3 regions of the Cellulosimicrobium sp. G4 BAM 1002 genome follow, and region 2 is predicted to be linked to each of the others. Evidence: predicted binding sites of a transcription regulator. Region 2 holds the regulator's gene; each other region holds the start of a gene.

Region 1 (3,269 bases), 140 kb from region 2:
GGCCTCCCTGGACGCCGGGACGAGCCTCGGTCGGGTCACCAACGCCCTGAAGAACGACGGCACCCCCGAGCTCGAGATCCGCGCGACGACCTCGTACGGAGACATCACCGCACGCAGCCTCTGAGCCGCGCATCGCCCCGCGAGGTCGGGGCGCCGGACGAGGGCAAGTGCCACAACCACAGTCTTGCCAGCAGCACGACAGGAACGGAGCACCAGACATGAGCACGGAACAGTCCCTCGGCCCGGCGGTGCGGGTGCGGGGTATCGAGAAGTCGTTCGGGGAGCTGCGCGTGCTGCGCGGGGTGGACCTGGACGTGACCGCCGGGAGCATCTTCGCGCTGCTCGGGTCGAACGGGGCGGGCAAGACCACGCTGGTGCGGATCTTGTCCACGCTGCTCCAGGCCGATGCGGGCACGGCCACGGTCCACGGGTTCGACGTCGCGACCCAGGCCGGGCAGGTCCGGGAGTCGATCAGCCTGACGGGACAGTTCGCCGCGGTCGACGAGGTCCTGACCGGCCGCGAGAACCTGGTCCTGGTCGCCCGGCTGCGCCACCTGAAGAACCCCGGCCAGGTCGCCGACGACCTGCTGGCCCGGTTCTCCCTGACCGACGCCGGCGCACGCCGCGCCGGGACCTACTCCGGCGGGATGCGCCGCCGGCTGGACATCGCGATGAGCCTGATCGGCGACCCGCCGATCATCTTCCTCGACGAGCCCACCACCGGCCTGGACCCCCAGGCCCGGATCGAGGTCTGGGACACCGTCAAGGGCCTCGCCCGGCGCGGCACGACCGTGCTGCTGACCACCCAGTACCTCGACGAGGCCGAACAGCTCGCCGACCGGATCGCGATCCTGCACCAGGGCACGATCATCACCCACGGCACCCTGACCGAGCTCAAGGCCCTGCTGCCCCCCGCGAAGGTCGAGTACGTCGCCAAGCAGCCCTCCCTCGAAGACGTCTTCCTCACCCTCGTCGGTAGCACCGGAAAGGAATCTCGATGACCACCCACGTCCTGACCGACACCCGCGTCCTGACCGGCCGCTCCCTGACCCACATCCTGCGCAGCCCGGACACGATCATCACGACCGCCGTCACCCCGATCGCGCTCATGCTCCTGTTCGTCTACGTCCTCGGTGGCGCGATCGACACCGGCACCAGCGAGTCCTACATCGACTACATGCTGCCCGGCATCCTGCTCATCACCATCGCCTCCGGCATCGCCTACACCGCCTACCGCCTCTTCCTCGACCTGCAGGGCGGCATCTTCGAACGCTTCCAGTCCATGCCCATCGCCCGCTCCGCCGTCCTGTGGGCCCACGTCCTGACCTCACTGGTCTCCAACATGATCTCCGTGACGATCGTCATCGCCGTCGCCCTCCTCATGGGCTTTCGCACCAACGCCTCCCTCGGCGCCTGGGCCGCCGTGCTGGGCATCCTCGCCCTGTTCACCCTCGCCCTGACCTGGCTCGCCGTCATCGCCGGACTCTCGGCCAAGACCGTCGACGGCGCCTCCGCCTTCTCCTACCCCCTGATCTTCCTGCCCTTCATCTCCTCAGCATTCGTCCCCACCGACACCATGCCCGCACCCGTCGCCTGGTTCGCCGAGAACCAACCCGTCACCGCCATCGTCGACACCCTGCGCGCCCTGTTCTCCGCACAGCCCGCCGGCACCGACATCTGGACCGCCCTCGCCTGGCTCCTCGGCATCCTCGCCCTCGCCTACGCCTGGGCCGTCGCCACCTACCGGCGCAGGCTGCGCTGAGGGCCACCCGGCGCACCGACGAACGCCCGCCACCTCGCCTCAGGTGACGGGCGTTCGTCGTGCGCGAACGCGGGATTGAGCCGGGCCCGCTCAAGGTTGGACCGGTCAGACGCCACGGACCCGTGGCACGACAGACCTGGAGGACCACCATGATCAGCACCTACACCGTGGCACCGTTCCGCCCGCTGCCCACCGAGCGCGTCGTGCGCCAGCTCTGGACGCGGCCGGCCGGCACCACCGTCGACCGGTCCGGCTACGCACCGGCCGCCGACGTCTACCGCGAGGGCGACGACCTCGTCGCCCGTTTCGACCTCCCGGGTGTCGACCCGGAGCACGACGTGACCGTCGAGCTCGAGGGCCGCCGTCTCGTCGTCCGCGGCGAGCGCCGTGACCAGCGTGTCGTCGAGGCCCCCGCGGAGGAGGCTCCTGCCGACGGCGAGGAGACCGAAGGCACGGCGCCCGAGGCAGCCGGCGAGGCGGTCCCGGCCGCACCGGCCGGGCGCCGCATCCGCGAGGTCCGGTTCGGCGAGTTCCGCCGCACCGTCACCCTGCCGAAGGCTGCCGAGGCGGACGTCGTCCGTGCGTCGTACGACGCGGGCGTGCTCACCGTGACCGTCGCCGGCGTGTTCGCCGGCCGCGCACCCCAGCGCATCGAGGTCACGCGCGCGGCCTGACGCGCACCCGGCGTCGACCGACGCCCACAGACCCGGCCGCGCCGCCCCTGCGCGGCCGGACGCGAACGGGGCCAGCACCGAGGTGCCGGCCCCGTTCGTCGTCCCGGCATGGGTACCTCTCCCCCGGGACGGACCGGGGCTCCACCGCGGACGTCCGCTAGCCTCCGTGCCATGCCGAGCCCCACCCGACCTCGCTCGCCCCTGCCCGCGCCCCGCTCCTCCCGCGCACGCCGCGCCGTCGTGGCCTGTGCCGGCGTCGTCGCCGTAGCGCTCACGCTGGGCGCCTGCTCGGGCGACGCCGAGGAGGGCCCGACGCCCGTGACCGTCGGCGCCGAGGAGTACGAGCCGATCCTCGAGACGCGGCTCCCGGTCCCCGGCTCCGTGGACGACGAGGCGACGGTCGGGCTCGTCTCGCTCACCGCCGACGGCTCCACCGTCGAGCTGCGCGTCCTGTTCACGCCCCACTTCGCGGGCGACGACCCCACCGAGACGTACTCCGTCTACGACATGCTCGGCGGTGACCACAACCCGAGGATCGTGGACGTCGGCGCGCTCACCCAGTACGACGTCGTGTCGGGGTCCGGGACCGATCTCGCGACGGACGTCGTCGCGGCCGAGACGGTCAACGGCCGTCCGGTGATCTACCAGGCGTGGTTCCCCGCCCCCGAGGGCCGGCCGGCGACCGTCGACGTGCGGCTCCACGACGCGTGGCCCGCGTTCGAGGACGTCCCCGTGACGTGGGGGCCGGTGGAATGAGCCGTCGTACCGCACGACCCGCCCTCGCGGGGACCGTCGCCGGGGCGCTCGCCCTCGGTCTCGTCGCCGCGGCCCCG
Region 2 (3,269 bases):
GAGCCTCGAGAGCGTCTGGCTCCGACCCGGCGACTGGTACCACCCAGCCGTGGACGCGCTCACGGAGGCCGTGTGCGAGCGCCGCGACGTCACACCTGCGGCGGAACGCCTCGGTCGCGTGCGCGGCGAGGCGGGCGTCGGGATCGGCGAGGCCATCGACGACGTCGCGTGCCTCTACCGTGCGCACGCCCGTGAACCGGACCTCGAGCTGCTGCGGGCCGTCGCGGTCGGGTGGACGGAGGGCTACGAGTCGGTGCCCGTGACGCCTGAGGTGCTCGACCCGGAGTCCGGGCTCGCGACCACGCAGTACCTCGTGCACCGGCTGCGCGAGACCTACGGCGTCGCACAGCGTGCGGGAGTACCGCCGGCCGAGACGCACGGTCTCCTCGTCGTCGACGTCGCGCTCGACGAGCTCACCGGGTGGCAGCGCTTCGCCCGGTCCGCCGCGATGGGGCGGGCGCTCACCCAGACGTTCGGCGACGGGCACCCGATGGCGTCGCTCGGCAACGGGCTGTTCGTGGTCCTGGGCGAGCGCAGCTCCGACGACGACGCGCTCCGGTCGGAGCTGCGGCACCGGATCGACCGGACGGGTCTCGCGCTCGGCGTCACCGCGATCCTGCGTCGGCCGCCACGCCTGTGGTTCGAACCACTCCCCCGGACCCATGCGGGCGTGGTCGACCTCCTCCACACGCTGGAGCGCTGACGCGTCTCGGGCGGTGCGCTCCGCGCACGACGAACGCCCCGTCCCGCGCGGGCGAGCGCGCGGTCCGGGGCGTCGTGGGTCGTCGCGTGAAGGGTCAGCGCGGCGTGAAGGTCAGACAGTCCGCGCTGACCTCGCTCGACGGCCCCGCCCCCACGCGGATCGACGGCGCCGAGCACTCGAGCGACGCGTTGTGGATGCACTCCGTGCGCTGGCAGGCGCCGACGTGGGCCAGGACCTTCTCGAGCCCGCCCTTGGTGCCCAGCGGGATGAAGGTGGCGCACTCGGCGTCCCCCAGGTGACCGGCGATCGTGACGGCACCGGCGTGGCACCCGTGGTCGTGGTTGTAACCGCACCCGTCGATGGAACACTCGACGACCTGGGGCATCTCCATGAGGCTGCTCATCGCGATCTCCTGTCTGGACGGAACTGGGGGCTGCGCTTCCCTCCACGATATTCCTGACAAGCAACGCTGTATAGCAAGGAAGGCCTTGCTAAGAATTGCGCGAAAGAATGCGAATTAGCGCACGGCATTCTTTCGAAATAATTTCGCCGCAGTGCGCGGGGCCCGCCGAAGCCGACCGGTCAGTCGCCGGAGTCGTCGGGCGCCGGGCGCCAGATGACCAGGGCGCGCGCCTCGGAGTGCTCGGCGAACGTCTCGCGCAGCGCCTCCTCGACGCCGCGGCGCACGCTGCGCCCGCGGGGCACCACGACGACGTCGCCGCTCGCCGCGGCCGCGAACACGCGCCCACCGGGCTCGACCCGCGCGGAGAGCGCCTCGATGCGCCGCTCGAGCCGCTCCACCTGGGACTCCAGGGCGAGGATGCGCTGGATGCCCGCGAGGTTGATGCCCTCGTCGTGGCTCAGCCGCTGGACCTCGAGGAGCTTGCCGACGTCACGCAGCGAGTACCGGCGCCCCCGGCCCGCCGTGCGGCGCGGCACGACGAGGCCGAGGCGGTCGTACTGGCGCAGCGTCTGGGGATGCATCCCCGCGAGCGCCGCCGCCTGGGAGATGACGAGGACGGGTGCGTCCTGGTCGACGTCGGCCACCGGGATCACTCCGTCGCCTGGCGGGCCAGGTCCGCTCGCACGTCCTCGCCGTCCGTCTCGGCGGCGAACGTCTCGACCGCCGCCCGCGCGGCCTTGGACAGCTTTTGCGGCACGGCGACCTGCACGGTGACGAGCAGGTCCCCGGTCGCCTTCGCGGTCTGCACACCGCGGCCCTTGACGCGCAGGGTGCGGCCCGACGGCGTCCCGGCGGGGACCTTGACCTTGACCGACCCGCCGTCCAGCGTCGGCACGCTGATGGTCGCACCGAGCGTCGCCTCGGCGAACGTCACGGGGACGGTCACGCGCAGGTTGGTGCCGTCGGCCGCGAACACGGGGTGCGGCGTCACGTGGACGGTGACGACGAGGTCACCGTCGGGACCGCCGCCCATGCCCGGACGGCCCTTGCCGCGCAGGCGGATCTTCTGCCCGTCACGCACGCCCGGCGGGATGCGCGTGGTGACGTTCCGGCCGTCGACGGTGAACGTGACGGTCGACCCCTCGACCGCCTGGCGGAACGGGAGCGTGGTGCTCGCGGCGACGTCCGACCCGGCGCGTGGGCGCGGACCGCCGCCGAACTGCTGGGCGCCGCCTGCGCCGCCGAACATCGAGCCGAGGATGTCCTCGAACCCGGCGGCACCCTGGCCGCCGGTGGAGTACCGCACCCGGGTGCCGCCCGGTCCGCCGGCACCGCCGAACATGCCGCCGAACAGGTCCTCGAAGCCCGCTCCCCCGGCGCCGCCGGGACCTGCGGAGAAGCGCGCACCGCCGCCCGCCATGGCGCGGATCGCGTCGTACTGCTCGCGCTCCTTGGGGTCGGAGAGGACGGCGTACGCCTCGCCGATCTCCTTGAACTTCGCCTCGGCCGCCGCGTCGCCCTGGTTCTGGTCGGGGTGGTACTGGCGGGCGAGCTTGCGGTACGCCTTCTTGATCGCGGCGTCGTCGGCGTCCTTGGGGACGCCGAGCGCGGCGTAGAAGTCCTTCTCCATCCAGTCCTGCCCGGTCACGGCGCCTCCCTCCTGTCGGTGGTCGTGGTCCTTGTCCTTCGTGTCGTGCCTGGTCGTGCGTGTGTGGCGTGGTGGGCCTGCTCGTGATCCTCGCGTGCCCGACGGCGAGGCGCACCTTCGCGCAGAAGGTGCGCCGCGCCGTCGGGCACGCCGGTGATGGTGCGGTGCGACCCGCCCGGAGCGGGACTACTCGGGCCCGACGACCGACACGCGCGCGGCACGCACGACGCGGTCGCCGATCCGGTACCCCGGCTCGATGACGAGGTTCACCGTCGCCGAGGTCGCCTCGGGGTCGGCCTGGTGCATGAGCGCCTCGTGGACGTTCGGGTCGAACTCCTCGCCGACCTTCCCGTACCGCTCGATCCCGAGCCTCTCGAGGCTCGCGTCGAGCTTGTCCGCGATCGCGGCGAACGGGCCGGTGAGCTCGCCGTGCTGGCGGGCGCGGTCCACGTCGTCGAGCACGGGCAGGAGCGCGGTCAGCACGTCCTCCACGCCCTTGGTGCGCGCGGCCTCCT
Region 3 (3,269 bases), 1.2 Mb from region 2:
GTGCCGGCGGCACCTGCTGCGTCGCCCCCGGAGGGGCGAAGGGTGCCGACGTGCCCGGGTAGCCGCCCTGCTGCGGCGCGGGCGGCGGGGTACCGGGCTGCTGCGCGCCGTACGCCTGCGGGCCGCCCTGCTGACCGGGGTACTGACCGGGTTGACCCTGCTGGCCGGGGTACTGACCGGGCTGGCCCTGCTGACCGGGGTACTGCCCCTGCTGGCCGGGGTACTGACCGGGCTGGCCCTGCTGACCGGGGTACTGGCCCTGCTGCGGCTGGCCCGGGACGCCATAGGGTCCTTGCTGGCCGGGCTGCGTCGGGTAGCCGCCCTGCTGGTACGCGTTGGCCTGACCGTCCTGCGCCGGCTTCGACCGGAGCACGAGCCACAGCACCAGGCCGATGATGCCGAGAAGCAGGATCCCGCCGACGAGGAACAGGACCCACCAGGGGAAGCCCGACTCGGAGCCCGAGCCGGAGTCGGCGTTGTCGGTGGTGCCGGCCGTGCCCTCGTCAGTCCCCTCGTCCGTCGTGTCGTCCGTCGACTCGCTGCCGGTTCCGCCGGACCCGCCGGCGACGGCCGAGCCGCGGGCCGTCATCTCGTTGACCTCGCCCACGACGGGGGTCCACGTCACGGTGTTGCCGTCGACCTCACCGTTGGACTCCGAGACCTCGCCCGGGAACGTGATGGCGACCTGGATGTCCAGGCTCTCCATCATCTGCTGGGTCATCTCGTCGCTCGTCGCGTCGCCGGTCTCGGGGTTGAACTCCTCGCCCGTCATGTCCATCGACCCGGACACGACGTACTCGTCGCCCTCGCGGACGACCGAGATCGAGTCGCTGCCCGCGGAGGCGAGCTGCGAGATGGGCTGGCCTGCGTAGGTGACCTTGGTGCCGGTGTACCCGTCCTGCGCGTAGGGCTCCTGCGTCGCGCCGGGCGGGAGGTCGGACTCCAGCTCGGAGCCCATCGAGTCCCACATCTCCTGCGGGTCCATGTTCGCGGACTCGGCGAGCTCGTCCGAGAACGCCATGACGACGCTGCCGTCGAACGTGTCGTCCTCGTTGAGGGTCAGCGCCATGTCCATCCTCATGCACCCGGTGAGGAAGAGTGCGAGGGTGGCGAAGAGGGCGCCGAGGCCGAGTCGTCTGCGCAGGGTGGGGGTGGTGGTCACCCGCCCAGCATGTCGCGGATCGGCGCCCGAAGCGAGGTTCGATGCCGATTTGAGACGGAATGCGGCGCGAGTTCATCCGCTCGACGCTCGGCGGTCGCGTCCCCGACGCCGTCGAGGGTGCCGGATGGAAGTTGAGCGGAATACACTCAACTTCGGAGCCGTTCCACTGGTCAGACCAGACTTTCGAGCACCCCGGAGCACTGATGGAGACGAAGTTCACGACGATGTCGCAGCAGGCGATCGGCGAGGCGATCCAGACCGCGTCGGCCGCCGGAAACCCCCAGCTCGAGCCCACCCACCTCCTCGCCGCGCTGCTCACGCAGGACGGCGGGGTCGCCGTCGGCCTGCTCGACGCGGTCGGCGCGGACAAGCAGGCGATCGGCCAGAAGGTCCGCGCCGCGCTCGTCGCGCTGCCCACCGCGAGCGGGTCCGCCGTCGCGCAGCCGACGCCCTCGCGCGCCACGTCCGCGGCGCTGGAGAACGCGTCGAAGGAGGCGCAGGGGCTCGGGGACGAGTACGTCTCGACCGAGCACCTGCTGCTCGGGATCGCCGCCGGGTCGTCGCAGGCCGCGACGATCCTCCAGCAGGCCGGCGCGACCGCCGACGCGCTGCGCTCGGCGCTGCCCGCCGTGCGCGGCAGCGCGCGCGTGACGAGCCCGAACCCCGAGGGCACGTACAAGGCTCTCGAGCAGTACGGCACCGACCTCACGGCCGCCGCCGCGGAGGGCAAGCTCGACCCCGTGATCGGGCGCGACTCGGAGATCCGGCGCGTCGTGCAGGTGCTGAGCCGCCGCACCAAGAACAACCCGGTCCTCATCGGCGAGCCGGGCGTCGGCAAGACGGCCGTCGTCGAGGGTCTCGCGCAGCGCATCGTCGCGGGCGACGTCCCGACGTCCCTCCAGGGCAAGCGCCTCGTCTCGCTCGACCTCGCGAGCATGGTCGCGGGCGCGAAGTACCGCGGCGAGTTCGAGGAGCGGCTCAAGGCCGTCCTGGAGGAGATCCGATCGTCCGACGGCGAGGTCGTCACGTTCATCGACGAGCTGCACACGGTCGTGGGGGCCGGTGCGGGCGGAGAAGGCGCGATGGACGCCGGCAACATGCTCAAGCCCATGCTCGCCCGCGGCGAGCTGCGCCTCGTCGGCGCGACCACGCTCGACGAGTACCGCGAGTACATCGAGAAGGACCCGGCGCTCGAGCGCCGCTTCCAGCAGGTGTTCGTGGGCGAGCCGTCCGTGGAGGACACGGTGGCGATCCTGCGCGGGCTCAAGGAGCGGTACGAGGCGCACCACAAGGTGACCATCGCCGACTCTGCGCTGGTCGCCGCGGCGTCGCTCTCCGACCGGTACATCACCGGCCGCCAGCTCCCCGACAAGGCGATCGACCTCGTCGACGAGGCGGCGTCGCGCCTGCGCATGGAGCTCGACTCGTCCCCGGTCGAGATCGACGAGCTGCAGCGCGCGGTCACGCGCCTCGAGATGGAGGAGGTCGTGCTCTCCGAGTCGACCGACCCGGCGTCCCTCGAGCGGCTCGAGAAGCTGCGCGCCGACCTCGCCGACCGTCGCGAGGAGCTCTCCGCGCTCACCGCGCGGTGGGAGGCCGAGAAGGCGGGGCACAACCGCGTCGGCGACCTGCGCGCCAAGCTCGACGAGCTGCGCGTCCAGGTCGAGCGCGCGATCCGCGAGGGCGACCTCGAGACCGCGGGACGCCTCCAGTACGGCGAGATCCCGCAGGTCCAGCGCGAGCTCGACGAGGCCGAGCGCCAGGAGGCCGCCGGCGACGCCGCGGACGCCCTCGCCGACCCGGCCCAGGCGCCGATGATCGCGGACAAGGTGGGCGCGGACGAGATCGCGGAGGTCGTCTCCGCGTGGACCGGCATCCCCGCGGGCCGCATGCTCCAGGGCGAGAGCGAGAAGCTCCTGCACATGGAGGACGTCATCGGCGAGCGTCTCATCGGCCAGCAGGCCGCGGTGAGGTCCGTGTCCGACGCCGTCCGCCGCTCGCGCGCGGGCGTCGCCGACCCGGACCGCCCCACGGGCTCGTTCCTCTTCCTCGGCCCGACGGGCGTGGGCAAGACCGAGCTCGCCAAGTCCCTCGCGGACTTCCTGTT

Evidence for each region. Region 2 encodes HspR, which represses chaperone genes until heat shock. Its sites were predicted from a motif close to AAGTTGAGTCNNNNNGACTCAACTT; they were not measured.
Region 1: ACMXGY_RS18735 (Hsp20/alpha crystallin family protein) is a predicted target of HspR. The motif match lies at 1,835-1,859, and genes of this name have one in related genera.
Region 3: clpB (ATP-dependent chaperone ClpB) is a predicted target of HspR. The motif match lies at 1,291-1,315, and genes of this name have one in related genera.

Annotation. Positions count from the first base shown of each region.
Region 1 is NZ_CP182109.1:4,198,351-4,201,619, forward strand. Features, by position in the region: gene ACMXGY_RS18720 (DUF4097 family beta strand repeat-containing protein) at 1-124, shown strand, start outside; gene ACMXGY_RS18725 (ABC transporter ATP-binding protein) at 219-1,001, shown strand; gene ACMXGY_RS18730 (ABC transporter permease) at 998-1,762, shown strand; gene ACMXGY_RS18735 (Hsp20/alpha crystallin family protein) at 1,912-2,436, shown strand; gene ACMXGY_RS18740 (hypothetical protein) at 2,608-3,192, shown strand; gene ACMXGY_RS18745 (OmpA family protein) at 3,189-3,269, shown strand, end outside.
Region 2 is NZ_CP182109.1:4,055,639-4,058,907, forward strand. Features, by position in the region: gene ACMXGY_RS18055 (hypothetical protein) at 1-703, shown strand, start outside; gene ACMXGY_RS18060 (DUF1540 domain-containing protein) at 798-1,106, opposite strand; gene ACMXGY_RS18065 (heat shock protein transcriptional repressor HspR) at 1,286-1,687, opposite strand; gene ACMXGY_RS18070 (DnaJ C-terminal domain-containing protein) at 1,756-2,754, opposite strand; gene grpE (nucleotide exchange factor GrpE) at 2,941-3,269, opposite strand, start outside.
Region 3 is NZ_CP182109.1:590,051-593,319, forward strand. Features, by position in the region: gene ACMXGY_RS02675 (LppM family (lipo)protein) at 1-1,162, opposite strand, end outside; gene clpB (ATP-dependent chaperone ClpB) at 1,366-3,269, shown strand, end outside.